DNA from 2 places in the Planococcus sp. TJ-301 genome. Region 1 is predicted to be linked to the other one. Evidence: riboswitches for the same ligand, from Rfam matches in the RefSeq annotation. Region 1 holds a riboswitch; the other holds the start of a gene.
What was found. A riboswitch is a leader RNA that binds a small molecule or an ion and turns the genes downstream of it on or off. The one in region 1 is predicted to bind S-adenosylmethionine.

Region 1 (14,695 bases):
GGCATGGCATTGATGGGAGATGCGATTTCACATGCGGTGTTGCCGGGAGTGGCCATCGCCTACGCACTGGGCATTAATTTTTTCTTTGGTGCTGTGTTCACAGGGGTTTTAACCGCAATCGGAATCGGCTTTGTCAGCCAAAACAGCCGCATCAAACAAGATACATCAATCGGCATCATGTTTACAGCTGCATTCGCTTTAGGCGTTATCCTGATTACAGTACTCGAAAGCAGCACGGATTTGTATCATATTTTGTTTGGCAATGTATTGGCAGTCCGGCCATCGGATATGTGGATCACGCTCGGTACCGGAGTGCTTGTATTAGCCGCGGTTTATCTTTTTTACAAAGAGCTTCTTGTCACATCTTTTGATCCGACAATGGCAGAAGTTTACGGGCTTCCAGTGAGGCTCATCCATTATTTCTTAATGACGCTGCTGACGATGGTGACAGTCGCTTCTTTGCAGACAGTTGGTATTGTACTGGTCGTAGCCATGCTCATTACGCCGGCGGCAACTGCTTATCTGCTGACAGATCGGTTATCGGTGATGATTTTTCTCTCAGCTGCCATAGGAGCAAGTGCTTCCGTCATCGGCCTGTATTTCAGCTTCACTTATAATTTGGCGTCAGGCGCTACGATTGTACTTGCAGCAACAGCGCTATTCTTTTTGGCTTTCCTGTTTTCTCCTAAACAAGGGGTGATTTGGAGAGAACTGAGTGCCAAGAAAAAACAGAACAAGTTGATGACTTAAAATTTACAAAAGGGGAGCATACCGATGAGAAATCATAAGCAGTTTTTAGTTATTAGTCTTTTATTGCTTCTTGCTTTGGGAGGGTGTGGAAGCGATCCATACCAAAACAACGCGGCAAGCGAAAATGAAAATACCATACAGGTAGTCACCACCTACTCCATTATTTACGATATTGTCCGAAATGTAGGAGGAGACCGGGTAGAAATTCATAGCTTGGCTCCGGTCGGATCCAATCCGCATGAATACGATCCGCTGCCAAGGGATGTACAAAAAACAACCGATGCTGATGCCGTCTTCTATAACGGCTTGAATCTTGAAGCAGGGAATTCCTGGTTTGAAAAACTCCTGGACACTGCTGGCAAAACAGGGGAGGATGCACCCGTATTTGCACTGAGCAAAGGGGTCGAGCCGATGTTTTTGACAACTGAAGGCAAAGAAGGCGAAGAAGATCCTCATGCCTGGCTTGATGTGCAAAATGGCATTAAATACGCAGAAAATGCAAGGGACGCATTCATCAAGATCGATCCGGAACATGCGGAAGAATACGAGCAAAATGCGGAAGCCTATATTGGCGAGTTAGAAGCGCTTCATCAAAATGCCATTGAACGGTATAGCGAAATTCCAGAAGAACAACGTACTTTTGTAACGAGCGAAGGCGCATTTAAATACTTCAGCCAAGCGTATGATTTCCAAGCAGAATATATTTGGGAAATCAATCAGGAAAATCAAGGAACACCCAAGCAGATTACGCATATAGTGGACCTTATTGAAGAACAGAATATCGAAGGCTTATTTTTAGAAACCAGTATCGACCCTCGCAGCATGGAAGCGGTCTCAAGAGAAACCGGGATGGAAATCAAAGGGAAAGTATTCACCGATTCGATTGGGAAACCAGGAGAAGAAGGCGATACGTATATCAAAATGATGGAATGGAATATCGACACTATTTTGAATGGGCTGACTAACTAAAGGGAAGATTTTAGCGGTTATAAGTTGAACAAAATATGTTGATATTGATAAACCGCTTTGGACGCTTTGGGCAGAGCAAAGACGATTGTTTCTGTCCCGGCTACGCTAGCTTCGGGACATGAAAAAGCGTTGCATCGCTGCGCTAGCTTCGAAGCAAAGGAAATGGTCCAAATTAAATTTGGCCATCTCCTTGCCTAGTCCCTTGACGCGCCTCCGCTAAGAGATTTCTCGATATGAAGCAAAACAGCGGTGACGCCCGCGGCAAAAAAACATGTGCCCTATCTCTGCATCTAAAATACACCTTTATTGTTAGACGACCATCTAACGAATAAGGGTGTATTTTTATTGGGAAGTTGAATGGATTGCCTATTCATACGGACTTAAAAAGTTACATTTTTGCGCGCTTCTAAAAAATATTCAACATTAAAAATCACATCATAAACAGGCCACTATAATTTATAAATAGTTGTGTTCCAAGTATTATCCATTAGATTACCTCCTAGGAAGCTATTATCCCTTTACGCTATCTTTCTTCAATAATCAGAATAGTTAAAATAATACAGAAATATTTCACAAATAGAAGAAATTGAAATATGGCTGTAATCAGTGGTAGAGGTTTAACTGATATACTAAGTGGGTTAGAGGTTTGAGAAGTAAACTCTTACATAAAATTATTTCTAAGCCAATTAATAGATTTCTAAACATAGAAAATACTTTCTTACATTATTATCAATCATATATAGCAATATCAGAAAGATATCGGAAGGGGAAAAAATACTTGATTTCGAAATGGATGATGACCAGTTTATCTTCAATATTAGCCATATCCATTTTAGTCCCAACGGCTAATGCAGATAACCTGGATAAATTAGAAGAGAAAAAACAAGAAGCCCAGCAGCAGCAAAGCGAACTGAATTCGGGCATCAATGAAAAAGAGGGGCAACTCAATCAGAATGCTACGAAATTGGAGCAGCTTGCGGCGAAAATAGCAGATTTGAATACCCAAATTACCGAAACAGAAGCAAAGATCAATCAGGTGCAATCCGAAATCGAAGGGACAAAATCCGAAATCGATGAATTGAGAAAATCGATTGAAGAACTTGAACAAAAGATTGCGGAGCGTACAGGACTGCTTAAGGAACGGGCTCGTGCCATCCAATTAAGCGGGGGATCGGTCGAATATCTCGACGTCCTGCTTGGCGCCAATAGTTTCGTTGATTTCATTGACCGTTTTTCTGCAGTCAACGCGCTGATTGAAGCGGATCGTGAGATTATGCAAAATCAGGCGGATGACAAAAAAGCATTGGCCGAACAAAAAGCGCAAGTTGAAAGCAAGCTTAATGACCAGGAAACACGCCGTTCGGAACTGGTCGGGTTAAAAGCTTCGTTTGATGGACAGAAAAAAGAGCAAGCCGGCCTGGTAAATGAGCTGGAAGCCGAACAACAAAGGTTAGCGACAGAAAAAGGCAGCCTAGAGATTAAATTCAGTGAAGTAATCGAAATCAGCGAAGACTTGGAAAAACAAATCGCTGATGAGCAAGCCCGCTTGGCTGAAATTGCAAGAAAAGCGGAAGAAGAACGTCTTCGTAAAATAGCAGCTGAAAAAGCTGCTGCAGAAGCACGGGCACAAGCTGCGGCGGCAGAGGCACGAGCACAAGCTGTTGCAGAAGCACGAGCACAAGCAGCTGAAGAAGCGCGCGCTCAAGCCACAGCAAAAGATGAAGCAGAGGCACTCGCTCAAGCGGCAGAAGCAGAGGCACTCGCTCAAGCGGCAGAAGAAGAGGCCCTCGCTCAAGCGGCAGAAGAAGAGGCGTTAGCACAGGCCGCTGCTGAAGAAGCACGCGCTGCAGAGGCTCGGGAAGCTGCCAGCAGTTCCAAGGCTTCAGCTGTTCCGGCAGCGAAAACAGAAAGTCCTTCTGTAAGCCCAATCCCTGCAGCCGCAGCTGCTCCTTCTTCTGGAGCAATGTTTATCAGACCGGTTGCTGGCCGATACTCATCCGGCTACGGTGGACGGGATATCGGAGAAGGTGCTGAATCGCATTTAGGGCAAGATATAGCAAATGCTACCGGCACACCGATTTCTGCGTCAGCGTCCGGTTATGTTTCTTTTGCCGGCGTGATGGGTGGATACGGAAATGTCGTCATTCTTACCCATTCGATCAATGGCCAATCCTATGCGACTGTTTACGCTCACATGAACGCGATTAGCGTATCAGCTGGCCAAGCCGTTTCACAAGGCCAAACGGTCGGTTTGCTTGGTTCGACAGGACGCTCAACCGGTCCGCATCTACATTTTGAAATTCATATTGGTTCATGGAACGGATCGCGTTCTAATGCGGTAAATCCAATGAATTATCTACAATAATAGTGAAAACGGCGTGCTTTTAACTAAAGCATGCTGTTTTTTTGACTTTGGTTTTGAAAATCTTTTGATAAAAAAGTTGACGGAATTCAAAACTAAATCTGGCGAATTCCGTTAGTTTGATAGTCGGATACACGCATTGAAATATAATGGAGCCATTTGGCTAGTTATCAATGAATGACATGTTTCCTTGAAGGCGCATACGAAAATATCGATTTGAAAAGCGCCCGGTTGGAATTAGAAAAAATACCTGGAGACCAATCGGTTCAGCAATTGCGCATTTGGTCAATTGACGGAGAAGAGAACGCAATGAACGTCCACCTCTATGCAAAAAGAGACGGACTTGAAGATGCCCGAACCATTGAACAACTTGTTAGGGAAGCAACAGCTGAACTAAATATTGGATTTTCTACAATAGAGATGGAAGGGGTAAATGAATAGTTCCAAGCTTTTTTGAGCTGGGATCCAAGTTGATAGTGGGGGTAGGAAAGGATGGGGAGCGAGCATACCCATTCTCACAATCAAAATAAAAAATACGAAATAAATTCGCCTTCTGAAGCTGGTCTAACAATTTCGAAAACAGCAATTACTTTCAAAAAAAGGTTTGACAGCATTTAGGATGTCCTATACTATTAAATCCAAGCCAATACACAACTTCATATGGAACATTATCAAGAGAGACCGAGGGACAGGCCCGAAGACGTCCAGCAACCCCCAGCACGAGCTGGGAAGGTGCTAAATCCTGCAGAATGATTTCATTCTGAAAGATAAACCAATTCCATTTACGGTGCCTCTTTCTATATGAAAGAGGCACTTTTTTATTGGTAGGAAAGAGGAGGACCATCATGATCAGCATACAAAACCTATCAAAAGACTATAAAACGAAAAGAGGTCTGGTGACCGGCGTAGACAACGTCACGCTGACCATTAACGAAGGCGAAATTTTCGGCATTGTCGGCTACTCGGGAGCGGGGAAAAGTTCGCTGCTGCGCTGCATGAATTTATTGGAACAGCCGACAAGCGGCGATATTGAAGTGGACGGCTTGAACCTGACCCACCTTCGCGGTGAAAAGCTTCGGCAGGCACGGCTGAAAATCGGCATGATCTTCCAGCATTTCTATTTGATCAGCCAAAAGACGGTCGGCGAAAACGTCGCGTTTGCGCTGAAAGCGGCCAAGCGGCCAAAAGAAGAGTCGGCGAAACGGGTCGACGAATTGCTGGACATGGTCGGATTGGCGGATAAGAAAGACGTCTATCCCGCACAGCTGAGCGGCGGGCAAAAGCAACGTGTCGGCATTGCACGGGCGTTGGCGAACAACCCGTCGGTCCTGCTTTGCGATGAAGCCACATCCGCGCTTGACCCGAATACCACGCTGTCGATCCTGCGGCTGTTGAAAAAGATAAACCGGGAACTGAACATCACGATTGTCCTCATCACCCATGAAATGAACGTCGTCAAAGAAATCTGCGATCGGATGGCGGTCATGCAGGACGGCAGGGTCATCGAAGAAGGAGAAGTCTACGACATCTTTTCGGATCCCAAAACCGATTTAACGAAGGAATTCATTTCTTCTGTCGTGTCGTTTGATGTGCCGCAGCCGATTCTCGATGCGTGTACAGGAAGCATCATCAAAGTGCAGTTCAAGGGAGCGGTGGCCGGAGAAGGCGTCATCACCGATACCGTCCAGCATTTTGATGTCAAAGGGAACTTTCTCCACGGTACCATCGAATATATACAGGAAAAGCCGCTTGGGTTGTTCTTGATGGAAATCCAAGGACAGCCGGAAAATATCAGGAGGGCCATCACCTATATGGAAGGCCGTGGCGCAAAAGTGGAGGTGATTAAAAATGGGCTTTGATTTTCAGCATATGATCGAATTATGGCCGGATATTTCAAAAGCATTCGGCGAAACCTTATACATGATCGGCGTGTCGCTCGCGATTGCCATTGTCGTCGGATTGCCGCTCGGCATCGTGTTGTTTGTCACCGACAAAGGGCTGTTTCTGGAAAACCGGGTGATCAAATCGATTCTCGGCTTTATCGTCAATATGGTGCGGTCGATTCCGTTCATCATCTTGCTCGTTGCATTGATTCCGTTGACCAAGCTATTGGTGGACTCGACCATCGGGCCAGCGGCAGCAAGCGTATCGCTATCAGTCGCAGCCATCCCATTTTTCGCCCGCATCGTCGAAACGTCGCTGCGCGAAATCGATAAAGGGGTCATTGAAGCCGCTGTTGCGGTCGGCGCTACGCCGTGGATGATCATCAAAGATGTGCTGTTGCCGGAAGCGAAGCCGGGCATCATCCAAGGCGTCACGATCACAATCATCTCTTTGGTTGCCTACTCCGCTATGGCGGGAGTCGTAGGCGGTGGCGGCATCGGCGATTTGGCGATCCGCTTCGGTTATTACCGCTACGACAATACCATCATGATCGTCACCGTCGTCATCTTGATCGTTCTCGTCCAAATTCTTCAGCAACTTGGAGACTGGACATCCAAAGCAATAGACAAACGATAATAAAAGGAGAGAAACTCACATGAAAAAATTCATCTTACCAGCTATCCTGCTCATCCTGCTTGCCTTGCTCGCCGCATGCGGCGGTGGTGGTGAAGAATCGAACACCGACAGCAAATCCATCAAACTCGGCGGAACGGCCGGCCCTTATAGCGACATGCTGAACGAGGCATTCAAGCCAGCTCTTGAAGAAAAAGGCTACGAAGTGGAAATTGTTGAATTCAGCGATTACATTCAGCCGAATAACGCCTTGGATAATGGCGACCTTGACGCCAACTTGTTCCAGCACTCGATTTACCTGGAAAACTTCTCGACAGAAAACGGCATGGACCTGACCGGTTTGATCACCGTGCCAACAGCGCCAATGGGCATTTATTCCAACGTTTTTAAGTCAATCGAAGAAATCAAAGACGGCGCAACTATCGCTATTCCGAACGATCCGGTCAACGCGGCGCGGACGTTCTTGGTGTTGCAGGACCACGGCTTGATCACACTCGATCCGGCAGCTGAAGAATTGACGGTTTCTGAAAAAGACATCGATGAAAATACGAAAAACCTTGTGTTCCAGCCAATCGAAGCAGGCGGCTTGCCGCGTGCTGTTGAAAGCTCGGACTTGGCAGCTGTGCCAGGAAACTTTGCGCTGGCGGCTGAAATGGACCTGCAGGATGCGCTTGTTCTTGAAGACATGCCGGACCAATACCGCAACTTAGTGGCGGTCAAGACGGAAAACAAAGACACGCAATTAGCCAAAGATTTAGTGGAAATTGTGGAGTCTCCGGAATTTGAAGCTTTGATCGATTCCGATTTCGAAGGCTTCGGCAAACCGGAATGGATGGAATCTCGCTAATCAAGGAGGGGACAGGAATGGAAGGAATCATTGTAAAAGGTGCACCGGCTGAATATATCTGCATTCCCGGTGTGCTCGACGGACTCGAAGATAAGTTGATGAGACGAAACATTAAAAAAGTGCTGATCCTGACTGGCACAAAATCCTGGCAAGCGCTGCGTCCCTTTTTTCCGGAACTGGATGGAGTCGAAGCTGCATTTGAAATTTACCAGGGAGAAAGTTCGCTTGCAGAAATCGACCGGGTTGCAGGCCTCGCTAAGTCATTAGGAGCCGATGCGATCATTGGAGCCGGCGGCGGCAAAGTCCTGGATATCGCGAAAGGCGTCGCTCATGAAACCGGCACCTCGTTGGTGCTGATTCCGACACTCGCATCGAATTGCGCACCGTGGACCCCGCTCAGCGTTATCTACACAGACGAAGGGGCGATGACGCATTACACGGTTTTCCCAGGAAGCGTCGACCTGCTTTTGGTCGAACCCCAAGTATTGATTGATGCACCGGTTCCGATGCTTGTCGCCGGGATCGGCGACACCATCGCAAAATGGTTCGAGGCGGATGTCCAGATCAGCCGCTTTGAAGACCCGCCGATTGCCTTGAAAGTAGCCCATTACACCGCGAAACTATGCGCCGACGAAATGTTTGAACATGCGGAAGCCGCAATTGCCGATGCTAAGCAGCGAAAGCTGTCCGCCGCGTTCATCAAAGTGGCCGAAACCATCATTATGCTTGGCGGCATGGTCGGCGGATTCGGCGACAAATACGGCCGCGTCGCAGGCGCACATGCCATTCACAACGCCATGACCATCGCACCCGAGTCGCACCAGGCGCTGCACGGCGATAAAGTGGCATACGGAGTGCTCGTGCAATTGCTGCTGGAAGAGAAATCGGAAAAAGCCGAAGGGTTGATGGCATTCTATCAAAAAATCGGCTTGCCGGTGTCACTCAAGGACTTAGAAATACCAAGCCGCTGGATCGATGAAATTGCCGTCCAGGCGGTTAGGGAAAACGAAACGATTCATGTGTTGAAAGAGGAGCCGATTCGAGCGGATGAGGTAGCAGCAGTTATGAGAAAGCTTGAAGAGCAAGCGGTCTTAAATGAAATCGGACCTTCTGAGAGAACAGCTTCGGAACGGCACCTTCACATTTAAAACGCTCTTAAATGGTCTTTGAAACTATCCGTGAAAGTAAAAAGAAGAACGACCGTAAAGAGTGGTGCACTTTACGGTCGTTCTTTTTGGCGTTTTCAGCTCTTTTGAATTGTTTCGCTCCCAGGGAACAAAGACATTCAGGCATTTAGTTTCAAAATAGATATTGAGCAGAACATTTTAAGGGTATTTAGTTACTAAATGAAAAGGAGCTGAAGAACATGATTTCAATCGATCCGAAGCAAAACACTGAGCGAGACAATTATAAATTATTGGTCGGGTCCATTATTCCGCGGCCCATTGCGTTTGTGACGACCCAATCGGAAGCGGGAGTTGTCAACGGGGCACCATTCAGCTATTTCAATATCGTTTCGTCCAATCCGCCAATGGTGTCATTGGCCATTCAGCGGCCAAAGGGAGAACTGAAGGATACGGCCCGCAATATCTACGAAAGCGGGGAATTTGTGGTGCACATTGTGGACGGCGAAAATGTGGAAAAGATCAACGAAACTTCCGCATCCTTGCCGCCCTCGGAAAGTGAAGTGGACACCGTCGGCCTGACACCCGTTCCGAGTACAGCGGTTTCAGTTCCGGGGATCACCGAATCGAAAGTGCGCATGGAATGCCGGTTGGTCCAGGCTGTGCCGTTTGGCGGCGAAGGCCCTGGCAGCGATTTGTTTATCGGCGAAATTGTCCAATTCCATGTCGACGAGGCGATTTACGAAGACGGCCGCATTGATCCGAGAGTGCTGGGTGCCGTCAGCCGTTTGGCCGGCGCCAACTATGCCACCCTCGGTGAGATTTTCGAGCTAGCCAGACCGAAATGAAATTTGAGGAAAGAAACGTTTTTACAAGCGTTGGACAGAAGAACTATACCGGATACAGCAACACTTTGAAGGAATACTATGGGCGGTAACTCATATTAATTTCTAGCTAGTTCATGTTAACTGCGAACCTGTTGCCCCAAAAACAAAGATAAGTGCATTTCGCTAAGCCGAAATGCGCTCTTTCTATTAAGGAGCCGTTCGCTGGGGCGAACGGCTTTTCCATTTACACTCTTGAACTTGGGTTGTAGAGAGATGCTTCTCAGCTAGTACCGGTTAAATTTCTAATAGTTCATGTTAATGGCTAGCTAGCTCATGTTGACTCTTCCGCACTTCATGTTAACACCTGGCTAAGTCATGTTAACTGCGATTTAGTTCATGTTAACGGGCGAAACTGTTGCCCCCAAATCAAAGATGGATGCATTTCGCTTGTCTGAGCAAGCAAAGCATTTGTGCACCAGAAGCTGATTGTCAATCAATCCGGTTCGCTTTTTTTACAGAGTAGAGGAAAATGTCTGCTGGCATCGAATAAAAGAAGTGGAAAGAAAAACAAGTGTCAACGGCTTCGGAAAACAATGGAGAAAAACAGAAGTTGAATAAGCAGACCAAGGAGGAGAACGCGATGAAGCTTGAGATGATAAAGCATTCGGAGTGGGCGGATACCAAATTCACGCTGCATTTGATCTCACAGATTCTGGGGAAGATAAAACTGGAAACCGCGCAGCAAGAGCCGCAATGGGCGCATGTAACCTTGGCTGTCACACCTGAGGGCTTCTCAACCGGCTTATTGTTTCATGGCGATGCAACGTTTCAAATCGACTTGGACATCATCAACAGTCGAATTCAAATCAATGTGGACGGCGACAGTCAAAGCGTGCCACTGGAAACGTCAAAATCCATCAAAGACTATTTTGACGAGATTTTCCAAGCGTTGAACAGCCGGGGGATCATGCTGTCGATCAACCCGAAGCCGCAGGAAATGGCTTATAAAAAGATGTTGAACGAAGATGCGGCTCCCTTAAAGTTCAACCAGATGGATGCGCTAAGAGGGTTAAAACTTTTCCATTATGCGCTGCGGGAACAGCTGAAGTTTGTCGGCCCGATGCGTTGCCGGAAGGTGAAACCAGCGCTGTTTTGGGGCACATTTGATGTATCGCTGCTGATTTTGCATGGCATCCCTGAAGCCTTTCCCATGGACAAAGTTATCGAAAAAGCTGCTTTTGATGAGCATATGCTGGAATACGGTTTCTGGCTGGGAGATGACAACGTCGATAAGCCGACATTTTTCGTGCTGCCTTATCCTTTTCTCTATAAAGAGCTCGATACATCCTCCTTGCAGCCTGCCGAAGCCTATTACGATCCAGAGAAGAGCGAGTTTTTTCTGGACCTGGAAACGGCAGCCCGTTCCGCCGATCCGAGCCGGACGATCCAAGAATTTTTCCGAAGCTCTTTTGATATTCTAATCCAGGAACTCGATTGGCAAGGATGTGACTATTATTTCACTCCTCTGGACATGCCGAAGCAAGGTAAGCATGGGAAGCCGATTGACAGCTGATAGAGAACCATCGCTATTCTGATGGATCAACTGAAATCAAATCAAAAAAGCGCATCCTCCATTTGGAAGGGTGCGCTTTTACGTATCAATGGCCGGTTGATTTGCGCAATTTTTTTGCAGAAAATCTTCACCCGCCAACAACTCGTGTATCATTTCAGTAATTCGTCCATGCTTTCTCATAAACCTCGATCAAGTTCGGGCGGATGAGCGTATTGGGCTCGAGCGTAACCGCCTCGCCATTGCTGTCTTCGATCACCGCGTCTTCGTCTTTGCCGAATGCCGTCAATGCCGGCAGCAGCTCAGTGGTCAAATATTCGGTGTCATCCATAATGGCAAGGCTTTCCACATCTATTCCAAAACGGGAAGCGAGGACGTAGCCCCAGCCGCCGAAGCTCGGGATGTCGGCGTGCAGGTTTTCGGTCTGGAGGCCGGTCGCCTCTATGGTCTTATCGATTGTCCAATAGACTTGCGGTGCAAACACCGGACTTGTGGCCTGGATCATCATGGCGCCGTCCGGATGCAAATGATTGCGAGCGAGCGAATAGAATTCCTGCGTGTAGAGTTTATTTAGCGATTCGTTGTTCGGGTCGGGCAAATCAATGATGATGACATTATAAAAGCCTTCCGCAGATTCTAAAAAGCGGAACGCGTCTTCATTGAAGACATTCACTTTCGGGTCATCGAGCGAGTTTTCGTTGAGCTCCGTCAGCAAATGCTGATTTCTTGCGGCTTCGGTCATTTTGGGGTCGAGGTCGACCAAGTCGACACTTCCAAGATTTTCGTATTTCAGCAATTCACGGACCGCGAGACCGTCACCGCCGCCAAGTACGAGGACACGATCATGCCGTGCCGCCGCAGCCATTGGTGGGTGGACGAGAATTTCGTGATAGCGGTGTTCATCGGAAGAGCTGAATTGCAGCTGGCCGTCCAAGTAAAGCCGGGTATCGCCTTGCTGCTTCGTCAAAATGATTTTCTGGTACGACGTCTGCTCTGAGAAAATCACAGGGTCTTTGTAGAGCTGCTGCTCGAAATGAAACGCCGCCTGCTCTCCGAACAAAGCACCGAGTACAAGAATAGCTAAAAACAAAACGCCGAACGAAGCATGCAGTTTAAAGCGCTTCAATTCATGCTTGAAGCGGAAGACGATCCACAGGGCGACCGCCACGTTGATCAATGCTACGAGAAAAGCCGTTTTCACCAGCCCGAAATAAGGGCGCAGCAAAAACAGAAAAAGCAGCCCGCCGACAAGCCCGCCTGCATAATCGGAAAACAGTACCTTGGCAGCGCTTTTCTGGAGGGACACGCCAATTTCGCTCGCTTTGCGGATCAAAATCGGCAGCTCGACACCTGTCAGAGAACCGACAATCAGAATGACGCTGTACAAAAACAGCGAACTGGTGCCCGGCGGCAGGTAAGCCGTTACGCCGAACAGCAGCATCGCGGAAAATCCGCCGATGAGGCCGATAGAGTATTCAATCCAGACGAACGACGCAATCAAATGGCGGGTCATTTTCTCACTGAGGTAAGCGCCTATGCCCATTCCCGTTAAAAAAAGGGAGATGGTGAGTGTGTATTGCTTCACTCCATCTCCTAAAATGTATGAACCGAGCGCTCCGAACAGCACCTCGAAAATGATGCCGCAGATGGAGACGATCCCGGAGGCATAGTAAATCGCCCGGCTTTGCCGGACGGATTCTTGTTCAGTCAGCATTCAACACACCGCCTTACGTAATAGAAGCGCCGATGACGAACGCCAAACCGACTGAAACGGCAAACGAAATGATGCCGACTGAAGTGTTTCTTTCTTTTAATTGGGTTTCCACGGAAAAGCGGGGTGTCAGCAATTCGAACAGGAAATAAGCGACAAACTGGAGAAGCAACCCGAAAAGCCCCCAAGTGACAGTCTCGAGAATGGTGTCATTCTCCAAAATCGAGAAGGTCAAGATGACGCACGTACCGATGATTTTTCCGGCAATCGACAAAGCGACGGCCGTATTGTTTGCGTTGATTTCCTCCCAGTCCTTGTACTTTCTCGTCAATAGTTCAAAAATGACGAGGCCGACAAGGACGACAGCAATCGCTGCCAGGAAATATAAAAACGTCAGTAAGAATGAATTCACTAGTCAAGCTCCTTTGCTATGAGTTATTTTCCGACACCCGGTCCGCCTCCGCGGAATCCGGATCCACGCCCGCCCGTAGTAGATGATGGAATCGAATTGTATCCGCCGCCGCCAGAATAACATCCACCACGCGCGCAGCGAGTTGCTTGCGATTGGCTCCAGCCGGAACCGAAACGGTTGCCGATGAACGCACCGAAAAACATACCGCTGAAAAAGCCGGGGTTGTAATGGTTGCGGACAAATTCATCTTCGGCCACTTCCACAAGCGTAGAGCCGGGATTGTCCGGATCTTCTGTCAAAATGATGAATTCCTTGTCATAGACCATTACTTGACGGCCTTCCACTTTCTCGCCGACTTGTTCCGGCTCTTGGATACCGCTCAGTTCCGCTATAGTGCCTTCAATGTCTTTGTCGGACCGGTACATCATGGCGCGGCTGTTATCGCCGGCGTCGCTTTGGATCGCATTGACAAACGCATAATTGTCTTCCACGTAATCTTCCGCCTGTACGAGGCTGCCGCATGCCGATAAGAACAGGACGGCAGCCACAAGGCCCGTTAGCCAAGTTTTTTTAATCATCGTTTAAACACTCCATATGAACGGAAACGGCCCGCCCGCAAGCGAGCGGACCGCGGTTCGTTATTCTTTTCCAAACTGTTTTTTAATGGCTGCCAGTTCGTCGTCCACGGCACTGCCTTTTTTCAACGAATCGAATTCATCATCGAGCGTGCGTGAGCCTGCCCGCATATCTTCCGATGTCTCCGCTTCCGCTTCCAGGTGCATGACTTTTTCTTCCATGCGGTTGAACCCTTGGAGCGATTCGCCGCTGTCGACCGAACTCATCGTACGATTGATCTTAGTGCGCGTTTTCGCGGATTCCGCACGTGCTTTCAGCGAATCTTTCTTGATTTGCATTTCGTCGTATTCGCGTTTCATTTCGCCTAGTTTTTCGCGCAGCACCGTCGAGTCATTGGCTGCCCGTTCGTAAGCTTCTTTCATGGAGTTCGCCTGGACCACATGGTTCTGTTTGTCTTCAAGTGCGCGGCGGGCCAAGTCTTCATTGCCGGCTTCCACAGCTTCTTCGGCCTGCTTCTGGCGTTTTGCGACCATGCTGCTGGCATCGTCGTATTTTTTCTTCAGGATCTTTTCGTTGGCAAGTTGTTTCGCGACAGCCGTTTCGGCGTCCCGAATGTCCAAGCCCATGTCCCGCATAAACTGGTCGAGCATTTTTACCGGATCTTCTGCTTTATCAAGTGCTGCGTTAAGCTCGGATTCTACATACGTTCGTACACGACTGAAAAATTGAAACATATTCTCTCCTCCAATTTGTTTAGCTTGCTGCTAATATGGTGATTTCGTATTCTTCGATTTTGGAGCCTTTGCTGACTTCCACTTCGCCGCCCCATACTTCAACGGACAGGAAGATATCGCCGGATTCATCCAGGTATTCGTAATAGTCCATTTCCGCACCGTTGACGTTCTCGCTGCGGCCTTGGGATGTGACGTACGCCCGGCCCTTTTCTTCTAAATGATACGTTTTGCCGTCATGCGTGATTTGCTTGGCTCCGGGTTCGAGCCCCGGAATCCGGAACTTTTCGTATATGCCT
Region 2 (14,695 bases), on a different contig from region 1:
GCTTCGCAATCGCTGGCTGTTGTCCGCAACCTCGGCATCGACATCGATAAAGTGAATTTCAACGGCGGAGCAATTGCCCTTGGGCATCCGTTGGGCGCAACAGGGTCGATTTTGACCATCCGCATGATGAGTGAATTGAAGCGCCAAGGCAAGCAATTCGGCGTAGTGACGATGTGCATCGGCGGTGGAATGGGCGCAGCAGGCGTCTTTGAAATGCTATAGAAATTAACAGTGAACCAATAAAAACAAGGAGGAATTCACAATGGAACAAGAAAAAACATTGATCAAAGGCGGCAGTTTCCTTATCGAAGAGGCAGACCTTTCCCGTGTCTTCACACCAGAAGATTTTACAGAAGAACATAAAATGATTGCCAAAACGACCGAGGATTACGTCAACACCGAAGTAATGCCTGTCGTGGAAAAATTGGAAAACCACGAGTTTGAACATTCCGTGCGCTTGCTGAAATCAGCTGGCGATCTTGGCCTGCTAGGAGCAGACGTTCCAGAACAATACGGCGGACTTGGACTTGATAAAATCGCTTCAGCATTAATTGCTGAAAAAATGTCGAAAGCCGGCGGATTTTCAATCACGCACGGCGCACACGTCGGCATCGGTTCATTGCCAATCGTCCTTTTCGGCAACGATCAGCAGAAACAGCAATATTTGCCGCGCTTGGCGACAGGCGAAATGATCGCTGCTTATGCATTGACTGAGCCGAGTTCAGGGTCAGACGCATTGGGCGCAAAAACAACTGCTCGCTTGAACGAAGCTGGCACGCATTATGTGCTGAACGGGGAAAAGCAATGGATTACCAATGCCGGTTTTGCTGACGTCTTTGTGGTATATGCGAAAATTGATGGCGATAAATTCTCAGCGTTCATCGTTGAACGTGCTTATGCCGGCGTTTCAGTCGGACCGGAAGAAAAGAAAATGGGCATCAAATCTTCATCTACACGCACATTGATCTTAGAAGACGCGCAAGTGCCTGTGGAAAACCTTTTGGGCGAAGCAGGGCGCGGGCACATCATTGCGTTTAACATCCTGAACATTGGCCGCTACAAATTGGGAGTGGGCACAATCGGAGCTTCAAAACGCGCGATGGAAATCACGATTCCTTATACAAATCAGCGCCAGCAATTCAAGACGCCGATTTCATCGTTCAACTTGACTCGCGAAAAATTGGCGACGATGGCTTCTCACTTATATGCTGTAGAAAGTTCGGTTTACCGCACAGTCGGTTTGTTCGAAGACCGCATGAGTGATTTCACGGATGAGCAGCAGGCTGACGGCAAATTGGTGGCCGATTCAATCGCTGAATTTGCAGTTGAATGTTCGTTGAATAAATTCTTCGGCACAGAAACGCTTGATTACATCGTTGACGAAGGCGTTCAGCTTCACGGCGGGTACGGCTTTATGCAGGAATACGAAATCGAGCGCATTTACCGCGATTCCCGCATCAACCGCATTTTTGAAGGAACGAATGAAATCAACCGTTTGCTGGTTCCGGGTACGTTATTGCGCAAAGCATTGAAAGGTGAGCTTCCGCTACTTCAGCACGCACAGAAGTTGCAAGAAGAATTGCTGATGATGATGCCAGAAGAAGTGGGCACAGAAGCTTTGGCGCAGGAAAAATATCTTGTCCGAAACGCGAAGAAAATCGCTTTGTTGGCAATCGGCTTAGCGGCGCAGACATACGGCACGAAATTGGAGCAGGAGCAGGAAGTTCTCGTGAACATCGCCGACATCGTCAGCAATGTCTTCGCGATGGAATCTGTCGTTCTCCGCACAGAGAAAGCAATTGCGGCATCAGGCGAAGTAAAAGCGCAGCAGAAATTGCTGTACACGCAGATTTATTGCCAGGAAGCATTCGATAAGATCGAGAAAGACGCGAAAGAAACATTGATCGCAGCAATCGAAGGCGACAACCAGCGCATGATGCTTTCTGCATTGCGCAAATTAACGCGTTCGACGCCATACAACGTTATCGCGAAAAAACGCGAAGCGGCAGTCAAATTGGTCGAAGCAGAAAAATACGTGGTGTAATAGGGACCAACAGGCTCATTCGGTGAGCCTGAAAACGAAAAGAGGATTGGGCAGGGGGCCTAATCCTCTTTTTGCGTTATTCGGGAGGCACAAGCGAAGGGAGTATTTTACATCGACGCAGCGCCCGCGATTTGGTAAGCTTGGAAAAAAAGGAGGATTTTTCTTGATTACCTATTACGCATATCCGAAATGCACAACTTGCCGAAAAGCGAAAAAATGGCTGGACGACCAAGGGATTGAATACAACGAGATCAATATTGCGGAAGCACCGCCTTCAAAAGAGCAGCTCAGCGAAATTTATGGAGCGAGCGGAGTCGACTTGAAGAAGTTTTTCAACACAAGTGGCATGAAATACCGCGAGCTTGGCTTGAAAGACAAGTTGCCCCAAATGAGCGAAGAAGAACAGTTGGAATTGCTGGCTTCTGACGGCATGCTCATTAAACGTCCGCTGGCTTACGGCTACGGCAAAGTGACACTCGGGTTCAAAGAACAGGACTTTGAGTCCAGCTGGAGATAGAGCAATTGATTTCTTGTATTTCCGATTTGTTTATGTCAAACTTAGATATGAGTAAACTACATAATATGGAGGGTTTTCGATGAGTACACCACTAGAACTTCGTTATTCAAAAGAGCATGAATGGGTCAAGGTAGAAGGCGCGACAGCACGGATCGGCATTACTGATTTTGCACAAGCTGAACTTGGAGATATCGTTTTTGTCGAATTGCCGCAAGTTGGTGACGAACTGAAAAAAGACCAGCCTTTCGGCAGTGTCGAGTCTGTTAAAACTGTTTCTGAACTTTACGCTCCAATCAGCGGAAAAGTACTGGAAGTAAACAGTGAGCTTGAAGATAGCCCGGAATTTGTTAACGAATCCCCTTATGAAAATGCGTGGATGGTGGTAATCGAATCCCCTAGCGAAGCTGAATTGGGCGAATTGATGACAGCTGAGCAATACAAAGAAATGATCAACGAGTAATTCCAAAGCGCCTTTGTGGCGCTTTTTTTATACACAATTCTGGACATACTTTCCGAGCGAGGTGTTGCTTTATGGAAAAAGTGATTGTGGTGGAAGGAATCAGCGATAAAGTGAGGATAGCGCCGCTTATTGCAGAACCCGTGACGATTCTTTGTACAAATGGTACAGTAAGTGCAACAAGGCTTGAAGAATTGCTGCTGCCGTTTGAAGAAATGGATATCATCATATTGGTGGACGCGGACAAATCAGGCGAGAAGCTGCGCAAACTGGTGAAGCGCGAGTTTCCGGAAGCCCGCCATTTCTATATCAACCCGAGCTACAAAGAAGTAGCTGCTACACCTATCCGCATCCTGATGGATATACTGATATCAGCAAACGTTCAAGTCAATAAGTTTATAGCTGAGGGATGAAACCGCATGAATGAATGGACACATAAAGAATGGCTGAAAGAGAAAAATACAAACGACGTGGCTGCTTACTACCTGTATGCGCCGATGTGCGGAACTTGCCAGATTGCTTCGAAAATGCTGGAGGTCGTGCAGGAACTGGTACCGGATCTGCCAATGGGAAAAGCAAACTTGAACTATGTGCAGGAAATCGCTTCGCTGTATCAAGTGGAAAGCGTCCCATGCCTGCTCATCACGCAAAATGGACAGCTGAAAGAAAAGATTTACGCGTTCCAATCCGTACCTTATCTGTATGGAAAGTTAAAATCAGTTGACGTATAAATCCAGGCATGGTAAATTAAATTTCTGAAATTAATTAAATATCGTTACTCTTATTAAGAGTGGTGGAGGGAAGTGCCCTATGAAGCCCGGCAACCGTCATGAAAATGAAATGGTGCCAAGTCACGCGAAGCTGAAACTTCGGGAAATGAGAGATCGGTTCAACTTTTTAAGTTACCCTTCTGCTCATTTCTGCGCAGAAGGGTTTTTATTTTTGGATTAGGAGTGTTTATGGAATGATTGAACTTAAAAAGTTATCGAAAGTGTTCGATACGGGCAAAGGCTCGTTGACAGCGGTCGATGGAGTGGAACTGGACATTGCACCAGGCGAGATTTTCGGCATCATCGGCTATAGTGGAGCGGGCAAGAGCACGCTCATCCGTTTATTGAACGGATTGGAAAAGCCGACGTCGGGGTCAGTCGTCATCAACGGCCAGGACATCACAGCGATCAACAGCAAGGACTTGCGCAAAGCACGCCAAAAAGTCAGCATGATTTTCCAGCATTTCAATTTGCTGTGGTCGCGCACCGTCAAAGAGAATATCGAATTCCCGCTTGAAATTGCAGGAGTGCCGAAAGAAAAACGCGCTGAGCGTGTCTTGGAACTTGTGGAGCTTGTCGGCCTTACCGGAAGAGAGAACGCGTATCCTGCGCAGCTATCCGGAGGGCAAAAGCAGCGCGTCGGCATTGCCCGTGCTTTAGCGAACAACCCGGAAGTGCTGCTATGCGATGAAGCCACTTCTGCATTGGATCCGCAGACGACCGATTCGATCCTGGATTTATTGGTGGATATCAACAAACGCTTAGGATTGACGATTGTGCTGATCACCCATGAAATGCATGTCATCCGCAAAATCTGCCACCGTGTCGCCGTCATGGAAGGCGGCCGCGTCGTCGAATTGGGCGACGTGCTGAACGTTTTCCAGGCGCCAAAAGAAAACATCACCAAACGATTTGTTGCTCAGGTGACAGACACCGAAGATTCCCAGGCAACCATTAAGCATTTGCGCGAACTGTATCCGTCGGGTGTCCTCATCAAACTGGTATTCGTCGGAGACCAAACCGAGCAGCCGATCTTAACGAAACTGATTCGCAAATACCCTGTCGATATCAACATTGTGCAGGGGAATATCGCACATACGCAAAGAGGGGCTTATGGAACATTGATCTTACAAATAAAAGGCTCACAGCCTGAAATTGATGAAGCGATCGCCTTCCTTAATGCAGAAGACGTCCAAACGGAGGTGATGGCAAATGATTGAGTCATTATTCCCGAACGTCGACTGGAATGATATGTGGGAAGCTACGCTCGAAACCATTTACATGACCGCGATGTCGACATTCTTCACGTTTGTCATCGGTTTGGTGCTCGGCATCGTCCTATTTTTGACAGCACCGAAGCAATTATGGGCCAACAGCATTGTCAATTGGCTGACCGGTGCATTCGTCAATATTTTCCGTTCAATTCCGTTCATCATCTTAATCATTTTACTGATTCCATTCACGAAGTATATGATCGGAACGATTCGCGGACCGAACGCCGCATTGCCGGCGTTGATCATCGGTGCTGCACCATTTTATGCACGCATGGTATTGATCGCCCTGAAAGAAATTGACAAAGGCGTAATCGAAGCTGCCCGGTCAATGGGTGCAAGCACGTGGACCATCATTCGCAAAGTGCTGCTTCCAGAATCAAAACCGGCACTTATTTCCGGCATCACGGTGACAGCCATTGCCCTTGTCGGTTATACCGCAATGGCAGGCATCATCGGAGCCGGCGGCCTTGGCACCCTGGCGTTCCTTGATGGTTTCCAAAGAAGCCGTCAAGACGTCACACTTATGGCCACGATCCTCATATTGATCATTGTATTTGCCATCCAGTTTATCGGTGACCGTTTGACTGTAAAGTCGGACAAACGCTAATCATAAAAAACACATAAAAAGGGAGACTGACAACATGAAGAAATTTGTAGCAGGAACATTATTAACAGCATTCGCATTAGCGGGATGCGGAGCAGACGAAGGCGGCTCAGGCGAAGAGTCATCAACATTGAAAATCGGTGCATCGAATGTGCCGCACGCTGAAATTCTTGAACAAGCTAAACCGATTCTTGAAGAACAAGGCATCGAACTTGAAATCGAATCATACCAAGACTACATTTTACCGAACCAAGACTTAGAAGCAGGTGAAATTGACGCTAACTACTTCCAGCACGTTCCTTATCTGGCTTCACAAGTAGAAGAGTTCGGCTATGAGTTTGAAAATGCCGGCGGTATCCACATCGAGCCAATCGGCGTTTATTCTCAAGAATACGATTCTTTGGAAGAACTTCCAGAGGGTGCTACTATCCTAATGAGCAGTTCAGTTGCAGATCACGGCCGCATTTTATCTATGCTTGAAGCGCAAGGTTTGATTAAGTTGGATGAAGCTGTGGAGAAAACGACCGCAGAAGTCAGCGACATTTCGGAAAACCCTAAAAACTTGCAGTTTGAAACAGATTACGAAGCAGCAATTTTAGTGCAAATGTACGAGCAAGGCGAAGGTGACGCTGTATTGATTAACTCTAACTACGCAATCGATGCTGGCTTGAACCCTATGGAAGATTCCATTGCTCTTGAAGATTCAGACTCACCATATGTCAACATCATTGCGGTCCGCAAAGGCGATGAGGACAAGGAAAATGTCCAAGCATTGGTCGAAGTATTGAAATCACAAGAAATCCAAGACTTTATCTTGGAAGAATGGGGCGGCTCTGTCGTACCTGTAGATTGACAAAAAGCATCCGAGAGGATGCTTTTTTATTTTGATAAAATAATGAAAATATTCCGCGTTTTTCTCAAACTATTCTATTTTTTTGCCTCCTATGATACTTTTGAATAATAATGATAATACAATTGTTCATATGGGGAGGACAAAATAATGAAGATTAAGTTTGGTTTGCTGCCAAGAATTATTTTGGCAATCGCTTTAGGAGTGTTAATCGGTTCATTTGCGCCTGAATGGCTGGCTCGCGTTTTTGCCACGTTCACCGCTATTTTTGGAAGCTTTTTGAATTTCATTGTTCCATTGATCATTCTTGGTTTTATCGCTCCAGGTATTGCTAAACTCGGAAAAGGCTCAGGGAAATTACTGGGGCTTGCCACATTTTTCGCTTATTTCTCGACAATAATTGCTGGCATTCTGGCATTTGTGGCATCAACGACAATTTTACCGAATTTCATGAAAGCCGGATCGATGAGCAACATCGATGATCCGGAACATGCACTTGCTGCATCGTATATCGCATTGGAAATGCCGCCAGTATTCGGCGTTATGTCCGCTTTGATTCTCGCGTTTTTGCTTGGAATCGGTATGGCTTCAACAGGCAGCAAAACAATGATTTCGTTCTTTGATGAATTCCAGGCGGTTATTGAAAAGACGATTTCATATGTAATCATTCCATTGCTGCCAATCCATATTTTCGGGATTTTCGGCAATATGGCATACGGCGGGGCAGTTGCTGAAATTTTGTCATTGTTTGCTGTTGTATTCGTCATGATCCTCATCCTTCACTGGATCATGCTCCTGCTGCAATACACGACTGCCGGTACCTTGAATAAAAAAAATCCATTCTTCTTGCTGAAAACGATGATGCCGGCTTACTTTACCGCGCTTGGCACCCAGTCATCTGCGGCAACAATTCCAGTTACCGTCCAGCAAGCACGCAAGACCGGAGCCAACGAACGTGTTGTTGACTTCGCAGTGCCGCTGTTTGCAACGATTCACCTTTCCGGCAGCACAATCACAATCGTGTCTTGTGCAGTCGGCGTCATGTTATTGACTGGCGAAGTGCCGGCTTTTGGCAGCATCTTGCCATTCATCTTGATGCTTGGTGTAACAATGATTGCTGCACCTGGTGTTCCAGGCGGGGCAGTAATGGCTGCTATCGGGCTGCTTGAATCGATGCTCGGTTTCGATCAAACCATGGTCGCACTTATGATAGCCCTTTACTTAGCACAAGATAGCTTTGGTACTGCAACAAACGTAACTGGCGACGGTGCTTTGTCAATGATCGTCGATCGCTTCACAAATGGAAAAAAAGCGTTGCAATAAAACCAATATTTCCTCTATTTCGACTTTTCTCCCAAATATATACAATCAGAAAAAGCTGTGCTACTATAACTTTGGATTGTAAGAAAAAGGGGGAAATATTTATGAAGAAATTACTGGTTATCGGTTTCTCAGTTGCACTTCTATTAGGAGCTTGCGGTGAAGATAAAACTAGCGGGGCTACTGAAGAAGCACCTGCAACAAATGGTGCTGCAAAAGAGGCAGGCAATGCGAAACAGGAAATGATGCGTTTCTACATGTCAGTTCCAAATACGATCAATGCAACAGATGCAGACTTGAACGCTTTTGAAATGGCACAGACAGAAGGCACATTGCCTAAAGCTGAAGAACTTCAAACAATGAAGGATGCAGCTAAAGCTTCAGCTGAAGAAACTTCCGCAGCAGTAGAAGGAATAGAAATTCCTGAAACGCTCGAAGAACAAAAAGCTGATATCGAAGCTGCACTAGCTTCTATTAAAGAGTCTTACGACATAAAAGCTGAAGAGCTGACGAAAGAAGCTTCTTTCGAAGCGGCAAATGCAAAATTCCAAGATGCAGACGAGAAGTTCAATGCCTTATTGGAAGCGCAAGAGCTTAACCCTTCAAGCATCTACAACGAAGTAAGCCAATAAACAAAAGGTCCGGCATCTGCTGGACCTTTTTTTGTTCCTATATTCCGGAAAATAGCTGTGAAGGCATGCATCCAAGAATTAGAGAGAGGCCGTTGCGAAGAAGCTTGCGCGGCTGAAGCCGTGCCAGCGGAACGCGTCCGCCTGTCTCTGGATTGCTTTAGTAGCTTCGAGTCATGAAAATACGGTGAAGTAAAATGAAAAATTATAATCAAATTCTGAGACATTATTCTTAAAAAGAATAAATTTAGGGTGTTTTGAATTTTCTGGTAATTCATAAGACAAAAGAGCCATTTTATAGAAGTTCACTAATTTTGGGTTTTATCTGGAATATCCGGGGTATACTTTACAAGTAATACAAACCGGAAAGGGATGAACCGCTATCGATTCAAATGGAATTGAGCACACAGAAAAAATGGAACAGGCTTTTAGGGATGTCCACGGATTTGGTATCGACGAATATCAAAACGACACTGACAAGATTATTGAAGTGGAACAACGGAGAGAACAGGATTATCGGCAGGGCCAACAAGTTGCTGCTCGTTTGGAACGTCAAGTACACAGAAATTCATAATAGACGAAATTGACACGGCCGGCGCCTTTAAGTGCCGGTTTTTTGTTTGCTTATTTCTCATTTAGCGATCAGTTATTGAAAATGCGGAAACAGGTTTGGTATGAGGGAAAAACCTCTTGAAATTAGGGCAAATACAGTATTTTAAATTGTTTGCCGTTGGTTTTCAGAGCCGATTTAAAGATTTGCTACAAAGCCCCATTTCATGTAAGATTAGAATGATACTAATTAAGAATGGAATTCCATTCAACATTAACTTTATGGAGGTATATACATGTCAACTTTGATCATTAAAGATTTGCACGTTAAAATCGAAGATAAAGAGATTTTAAAGGGTGTAAACTTAACAATTAATACAGGTGAAATTCATGCCATCATGGGACCTAACGGAACTGGGAAGTCTACATTGGCTTCTGCTATCATGGGGCATCCGAAATATGAAGTAACATCAGGATCGGTATTTCTTGATGGAGAAGACGTTCTTGAAATGGAAGTGGATGAGCGCGCACGTGCAGGCCTATTCCTTGGCATGCAATACCCGAGCGAAATTTCAGGCGTGACAAATGCTGACTTTATGCGCTCTGCGATCAATGCTCGACGCGCGGAAGGCGAAGAGATTTCATTGATGAAGTTCATCCGCGAACTTGACAGCAAGATGGAGACGCTTGATATGGACCAGGAAATGGCACAGCGCTATTTAAACGAAGGCTTCTCAGGCGGCGAAAAGAAACGCAACGAAATTCTTCAATTAATGATGATTAAACCGACATTCGCGATATTGGATGAAATCGACTCCGGACTGGATATCGATGCGCTTAAAGTTGTTTCTGATGGCATCAACCAGATGAAAGGCGAAAACTTCGGTTGCTTGATCATCACTCATTATCAGCGTTTGCTGAACTATATTACACCAGACCACGTCCACGTGATGATGCAAGGCCGCGTCGTTAAATCCGGCGGCAAAGAACTTGCACTTAAATTGGAAGCTGAAGGCTATGACTGGATCAAAACTGAGCTTGGTATTGAAGACGAGACAGTAGGACAAGAAGCTTAATTGGAAGGGGAGACTAACGTGACGGTTGAAACAAACTTAAAAGTGACCGAGCAGGACGTGCGCTCCTTCTCGGCTTCTAAATCAGAACCAGAAGAGTTTACGAACCTGCGCGTCCAGGCTTTGGCAGCTGCAGAAGTGTTGCCTTTGCCAAAACCGGATAAAACGAAAATCACAAGCTGGAACTTTACGGAGTTTCCGGTACATTCGACAGAAAGCTCAACGTATTCTTCATTAACAGAGCTTCCTGAAGAAGTGAAATCATTGGTTGATCTTAAACAGAAAAATCTTTATATCCAACACAATAATACGCCGGCATTTACGGCTTTATCTGATGACTTAAAAGCGAAAGGCGTCATCTTGACTGATATTTTCACTGCAATCCGCGACCATGCGGATTTAGTGGGCAAATATTTCATGAAAGATGCGGTTAAAGCTGAAGAGCATAAATTGACTGCATTGCACGCTGCTCTTTTGAACGGCGGAGTTTTCCTTTACGTTCCTAAAAACGTTGTAGTGGAAGAGCCTGTACAAGTTATCTTCATCCACGACGATGAGAATGCGTCATTGTTCAACCACGCATTGGTCGTGGCGGACACGAGCAGCCAAGTGACATATGTGGAAACATATATTTCGACAGTGCCGCATGCAAAAGGCCTGGCAAACATCGTCTCTGAAGTTATTGCAGAAGATAATGCACAAGTCACTTATGGCGCAGTGGATGTATTGGCTGAAGGCTTCACAACCTACGTCAACCGACGCGGTGTTGCAAAGCGCGACTCACGCATCGAATGGGCGCTTGGCATGATGAACGACAGCGACACGATTTCAGAAAACACGACTTTCTTGATCGGCGACAATTCTGTCGGTGATACGAAGACGGTGGTGGTCGGACGCGGTTCACAGAAACAGAATTTCACAACGAAAATCATCCACTGGGGCAAAAACTCAGACGGACAGATCTTGAAGCATGGCGTCATGAAAGATTCGGCGTCAGCCATTTTCAATGGCATCGGCAAAATCGAGCATGGCGCAACCAAAGCCAACGCAGAGCAAGAATCACGTGTGCTGATGCTTAGCCCGAAAGCGCGCGGGGATGCCAACCCGATGCTTCTGATCGATGAAGATGATGTTACAGCAGGGCACGCCGCTTCAGTCGGCCGCGTGGATCCGCTTCAATTGTTCTACTTGATGAGCCGAGGTATTTCAAAACAAGAAGCTGAACGTCTTGTTATTCACGGCTTCCTGGCACCGGTAGTACGCGTATTGCCAATCGAAGGCGTTAAAAAGCAATTGACGGAGGTTATCGAAAGGAAAGTCCGCTAATGATACCTAAAGAGATTAAAAGCTATTTTCCGATCCTGAATCAAGAAATCAACGGCCATCCACTGGTTTATCTGGACAGTGCGGCAACTTCCCAAAAGCCGGTGCAGGTGATCGAGGCGCTGAAGAATTACTACGAATTCGACAACTCGAACGTCCATAGAGGTGTCCATACACTAGGCAACCGCGCTACTGAGAAATACGAAGGCGCACGTGAAAAAGTGCGTAAATTCATCAATGCCCAATCGACAGAAGAAATCATCTTCCTGCGCGGCACTACCACAGCCATCAATTTGGTTGCACAAAGCTATGGCCGAGCAAATGTCGAAGAAGGCGATGAAATTGTCATCACTTATATGGAGCACCATTCGAACATCATTCCGTGGCAGCAATTGGCGAAAGAACGCGGAGCTGTCCTGAAATATATTGAACTTGAAGAAGATGGTACCATTTCATTGGAACAAGTTCGTGCAGCTATTACGGCCCGGACGAAAATCGTGTCCATGGTTTACGTTTCCAACGTCCTTGGCACGATGAATCCGGTAAAAGAAGTTGCGCAGATTGCCCATGAAGTCGGCGCTGTCATGGTCGTGGATGGAGCACAAGCTGCTCCCCACCTGAAAATTGATGTTCAGGAGCTGGACTGCGATTTCTTCGCGTTTTCAGGTCATAAGATGGTCGGACCGACCGGCATCGGCGTGTTATATGGTAAAAAAGCTCTTTTGAACGATATGGAACCAATTGAATTCGGCGGCGAAATGATTGATTTTGTCGGTCTTTATGACTCTACCTGGAAAGAGCTGCCGTGGAAATTCGAAGGCGGGACGCCGATTATTGCCGGCGCTGTCGGCTTAGGTGCAGCAATCGATTTTCTGAATGATATCGGCTTGAATGAAATCGAAAAGCACGAGCATAAAATGGCTGCCTACGCGATGGACAAAATGAGCGGGATTGAAGGGCTCGAAATCTACGGCCCAACAGATCCAGCAAAACGGGCAGGCATCGTCACTTTCAATTTGAATGATGTCCATCCGCATGATGTCGCAACGGTCTTGGATATGAGCGGAATCGCTGTACGCGCTGGCCACCATTGCGCACAGCCGCTTATGAAATGGCTGGACGTTTCAGCCACAGCCCGCGCAAGCTTCTATCTTTACAATGACGAGTCGGATATCGACCGTCTTGTAGAAGGACTGCGTTCAGCAAAGGAGTATTTCAACGATGTCTTCTAATAATTTAGATCAACTTTACCGACGCGTGATTATGGACCATTATAAAACACCGCGCAACAAAGGCACGCTCGACAAGAACAGTGTTAATATAGAAATGAACAACCCGACTTGTGGAGACCGAATCTTGCTGACGCTACAAGTCGAAGACGGCATTGTCAAAGATGCAAAATTTGACGGCGAAGGCTGCTCGATTTCCATGGCATCAGCTTCAATGATGACGCAGGCGGTCAAAGGCCAAGCAGTGGAAGATGCGTTAAAACTTTCGCGCATCTTTTCGGACATGATGCTTGGCAAAGAGTATGATGACTCAATCGACTTGGGTGATATCGAAGCTCTTCAAGGAGTTTCGCAATTCCCGGCGCGCATCAAATGCGCGACGCTTGCATGGAAAGCCATGGAAAAGGGTGTACAAAGCGAAGAAAAATCGTAACACAGAACGGAGGAACGGCGATGGCTAAGAAAATGCCAGAAATCGGCGATTATAAATATGGGTTCCATGACAAAGATGTCTCGATCTTCAGATCCAAACGCGGTCTGACGGAAGACATCGTCAGAGAAATCTCGAAAATCAAGGAAGAACCGGAATGGATGCTCAATTCCCGCCTGAAAGCACTAAAATTGTTTTACTCAATGCCAATGCCACAATGGGGCGGCGACCTGGCTTCATTGAACTTCGATGAAATTACGTATTACGTAAAACCATCTGAGCAGAGCCAGACATCTTGGGACGAAGTGCCGGAAGAAATCAAAGCGACATTCGACAAACTCGGCATTCCTGAAGCTGAGCAGAAATACCTTGCAGGTGTTTCAGCGCAGTATGAATCCGAAGTTGTTTACCACAACATGAAAGTCGAATTGGAAGACATGGGAATCGTCTTTAAAGATACCGGTTCTGCACTTCGTGAAAACGAAGACTTATTCAAGGAATACTGGCAATCAGTTATTCCAGCTGCTGACAATAAATTCGCAGCTTTGAATACGGCAGTATGGTCAGGCGGATCGTTCATCTATGTCCCTAAAGGCATTAAAGTGGAATCTCCGCTTCAAGCTTATTTCCGCATTAACTCGGAAAACATGGGCCAATTCGAACGTACACTGATCATCGTTGATGAAGGCGCAAGCGTTCATTATGTAGAAGGCTGTACAGCACCGGTTTACACGACGAATTCATTGCACTCGGCTGTAGTTGAAATCATCGTGAAAAAAGACGCATATTGCCGTTACACGACTATCCAGAACTGGGCGAACAACGTCTTCAACCTTGTAACGAAACGCGCTTTCGTTGATGCGAACGGTACAATGGAATGGATCGATGGCAACATCGGTTCTAAATTGACGATGAAATATCCAGCTATTTACTTGAAAGGCGAAGGCGCACGCGGCATGACCCTGTCGATCGCTATCGCTGGCAAAGGGCAGCACCAGGATGCTGGAGCGAAAATGATCCACTTGGCTCCAAATACATCTTCGTCAATCGTTTCAAAATCGATTTCGAAACAAGGCGGGAAAGTTTCCTACCGCGGAATCGTCCACTTCGGCCGCAAAGCCGACGGCGCGCGTTCGAACATCGAATGCGATACGCTGATTATGGACAATCAGTCTACATCTGATACGATTCCATACAACGAAATCTTGAATGACAATGTTTCTTTAGAGCACGAAGCGAAAGTTTCGAAAGTATCTGAAGAGCAATTGTTCTACTTGATGAGCCGCGGCGTTTCTCAACAAGAAGCGACAGAAATGATCGTAATGGGCTTTATCGAACCGTTCACGAAAGAATTGCCGATGGAATATGCGGTAGAAATGAACCGTTTGATCAAGTTTGAAATGGAAGGCTCTATCGGTTAATGGATTAATTAATGGCCCTTGGTATGGCTTTGCTCATGCCAAGGGCTATTTTTTTGGAGTTTTATTGTTACCGAATGCAAATGATGTAAATTTTTTTCGAGTTTTCTAATGAAAAACTTTGCAGTTTTACAGTCTGCTCGTGGGGTATATAAACCAAGAAGATAGAATACAAGGAGGTTTGCTGCACATGAGCCAAGCATTCGAT

Region 2: linked by a shared signal. The riboswitch ahead of AC4EHJ_RS15515 (methionine ABC transporter ATP-binding protein) and the one ahead of AC4EHJ_RS11620 (methionine ABC transporter ATP-binding protein) in region 1 are both predicted to bind S-adenosylmethionine.

The regions. Positions count from the first base shown of each region.
Region 1 covers NZ_JBZDOH010000002.1:151,076-165,770, forward strand. Annotated here, with positions in the region: gene AC4EHJ_RS11600 (metal ABC transporter permease) at 1-750, shown strand, start outside; gene AC4EHJ_RS11605 (metal ABC transporter substrate-binding protein) at 775-1,719, shown strand; gene AC4EHJ_RS11610 (peptidoglycan DD-metalloendopeptidase family protein) at 2,498-4,084, shown strand; gene AC4EHJ_RS11615 (cation transporter dimerization domain-containing protein) at 4,259-4,522, shown strand; SAM riboswitch class I at 4,747-4,855, shown strand; gene AC4EHJ_RS11620 (methionine ABC transporter ATP-binding protein) at 4,927-5,940, shown strand; gene AC4EHJ_RS11625 (methionine ABC transporter permease) at 5,930-6,601, shown strand; gene AC4EHJ_RS11630 (MetQ/NlpA family ABC transporter substrate-binding protein) at 6,621-7,445, shown strand; gene AC4EHJ_RS11635 (iron-containing alcohol dehydrogenase family protein) at 7,463-8,593, shown strand; gene AC4EHJ_RS11640 (flavin reductase family protein) at 8,812-9,417, shown strand; gene AC4EHJ_RS11645 (DUF5996 family protein) at 10,037-10,969, shown strand; gene AC4EHJ_RS11650 (polyamine aminopropyltransferase) at 11,124-12,677, opposite strand; gene AC4EHJ_RS11655 (DUF350 domain-containing protein) at 12,694-13,089, opposite strand; gene AC4EHJ_RS11660 (DUF4247 domain-containing protein) at 13,113-13,667, opposite strand; gene AC4EHJ_RS11665 (PspA/IM30 family protein) at 13,728-14,399, opposite strand; gene AC4EHJ_RS11670 (DUF4178 domain-containing protein) at 14,419-14,695, opposite strand, start outside.
Region 2 covers NZ_JBZDOH010000004.1:148,218-162,912, forward strand. Annotated here, with positions in the region: gene AC4EHJ_RS15485 (acetyl-CoA C-acetyltransferase) at 1-222, shown strand, start outside; gene AC4EHJ_RS15490 (acyl-CoA dehydrogenase FadE) at 263-2,044, shown strand; gene AC4EHJ_RS15495 (arsenate reductase family protein) at 2,208-2,561, shown strand; gene gcvH (glycine cleavage system protein GcvH) at 2,641-3,021, shown strand; gene AC4EHJ_RS15505 (toprim domain-containing protein) at 3,093-3,431, shown strand; gene AC4EHJ_RS15510 (thioredoxin family protein) at 3,438-3,749, shown strand; SAM riboswitch class I at 3,797-3,901, shown strand; gene AC4EHJ_RS15515 (methionine ABC transporter ATP-binding protein) at 3,983-5,008, shown strand; gene AC4EHJ_RS15520 (methionine ABC transporter permease) at 5,001-5,669, shown strand; gene AC4EHJ_RS15525 (MetQ/NlpA family ABC transporter substrate-binding protein) at 5,704-6,519, shown strand; gene AC4EHJ_RS15530 (dicarboxylate/amino acid:cation symporter) at 6,667-7,839, shown strand; gene AC4EHJ_RS15535 (hypothetical protein) at 7,941-8,468, shown strand; gene AC4EHJ_RS15540 (YuzK family famiily protein) at 8,881-9,039, shown strand; gene sufC (Fe-S cluster assembly ATPase SufC) at 9,311-10,090, shown strand; gene sufD (Fe-S cluster assembly protein SufD) at 10,109-11,413, shown strand; gene AC4EHJ_RS15555 (cysteine desulfurase) at 11,413-12,642, shown strand; gene sufU (Fe-S cluster assembly sulfur transfer protein SufU) at 12,632-13,072, shown strand; gene sufB (Fe-S cluster assembly protein SufB) at 13,093-14,490, shown strand; gene AC4EHJ_RS15570 (hypothetical protein) at 14,678-14,695, shown strand, end outside.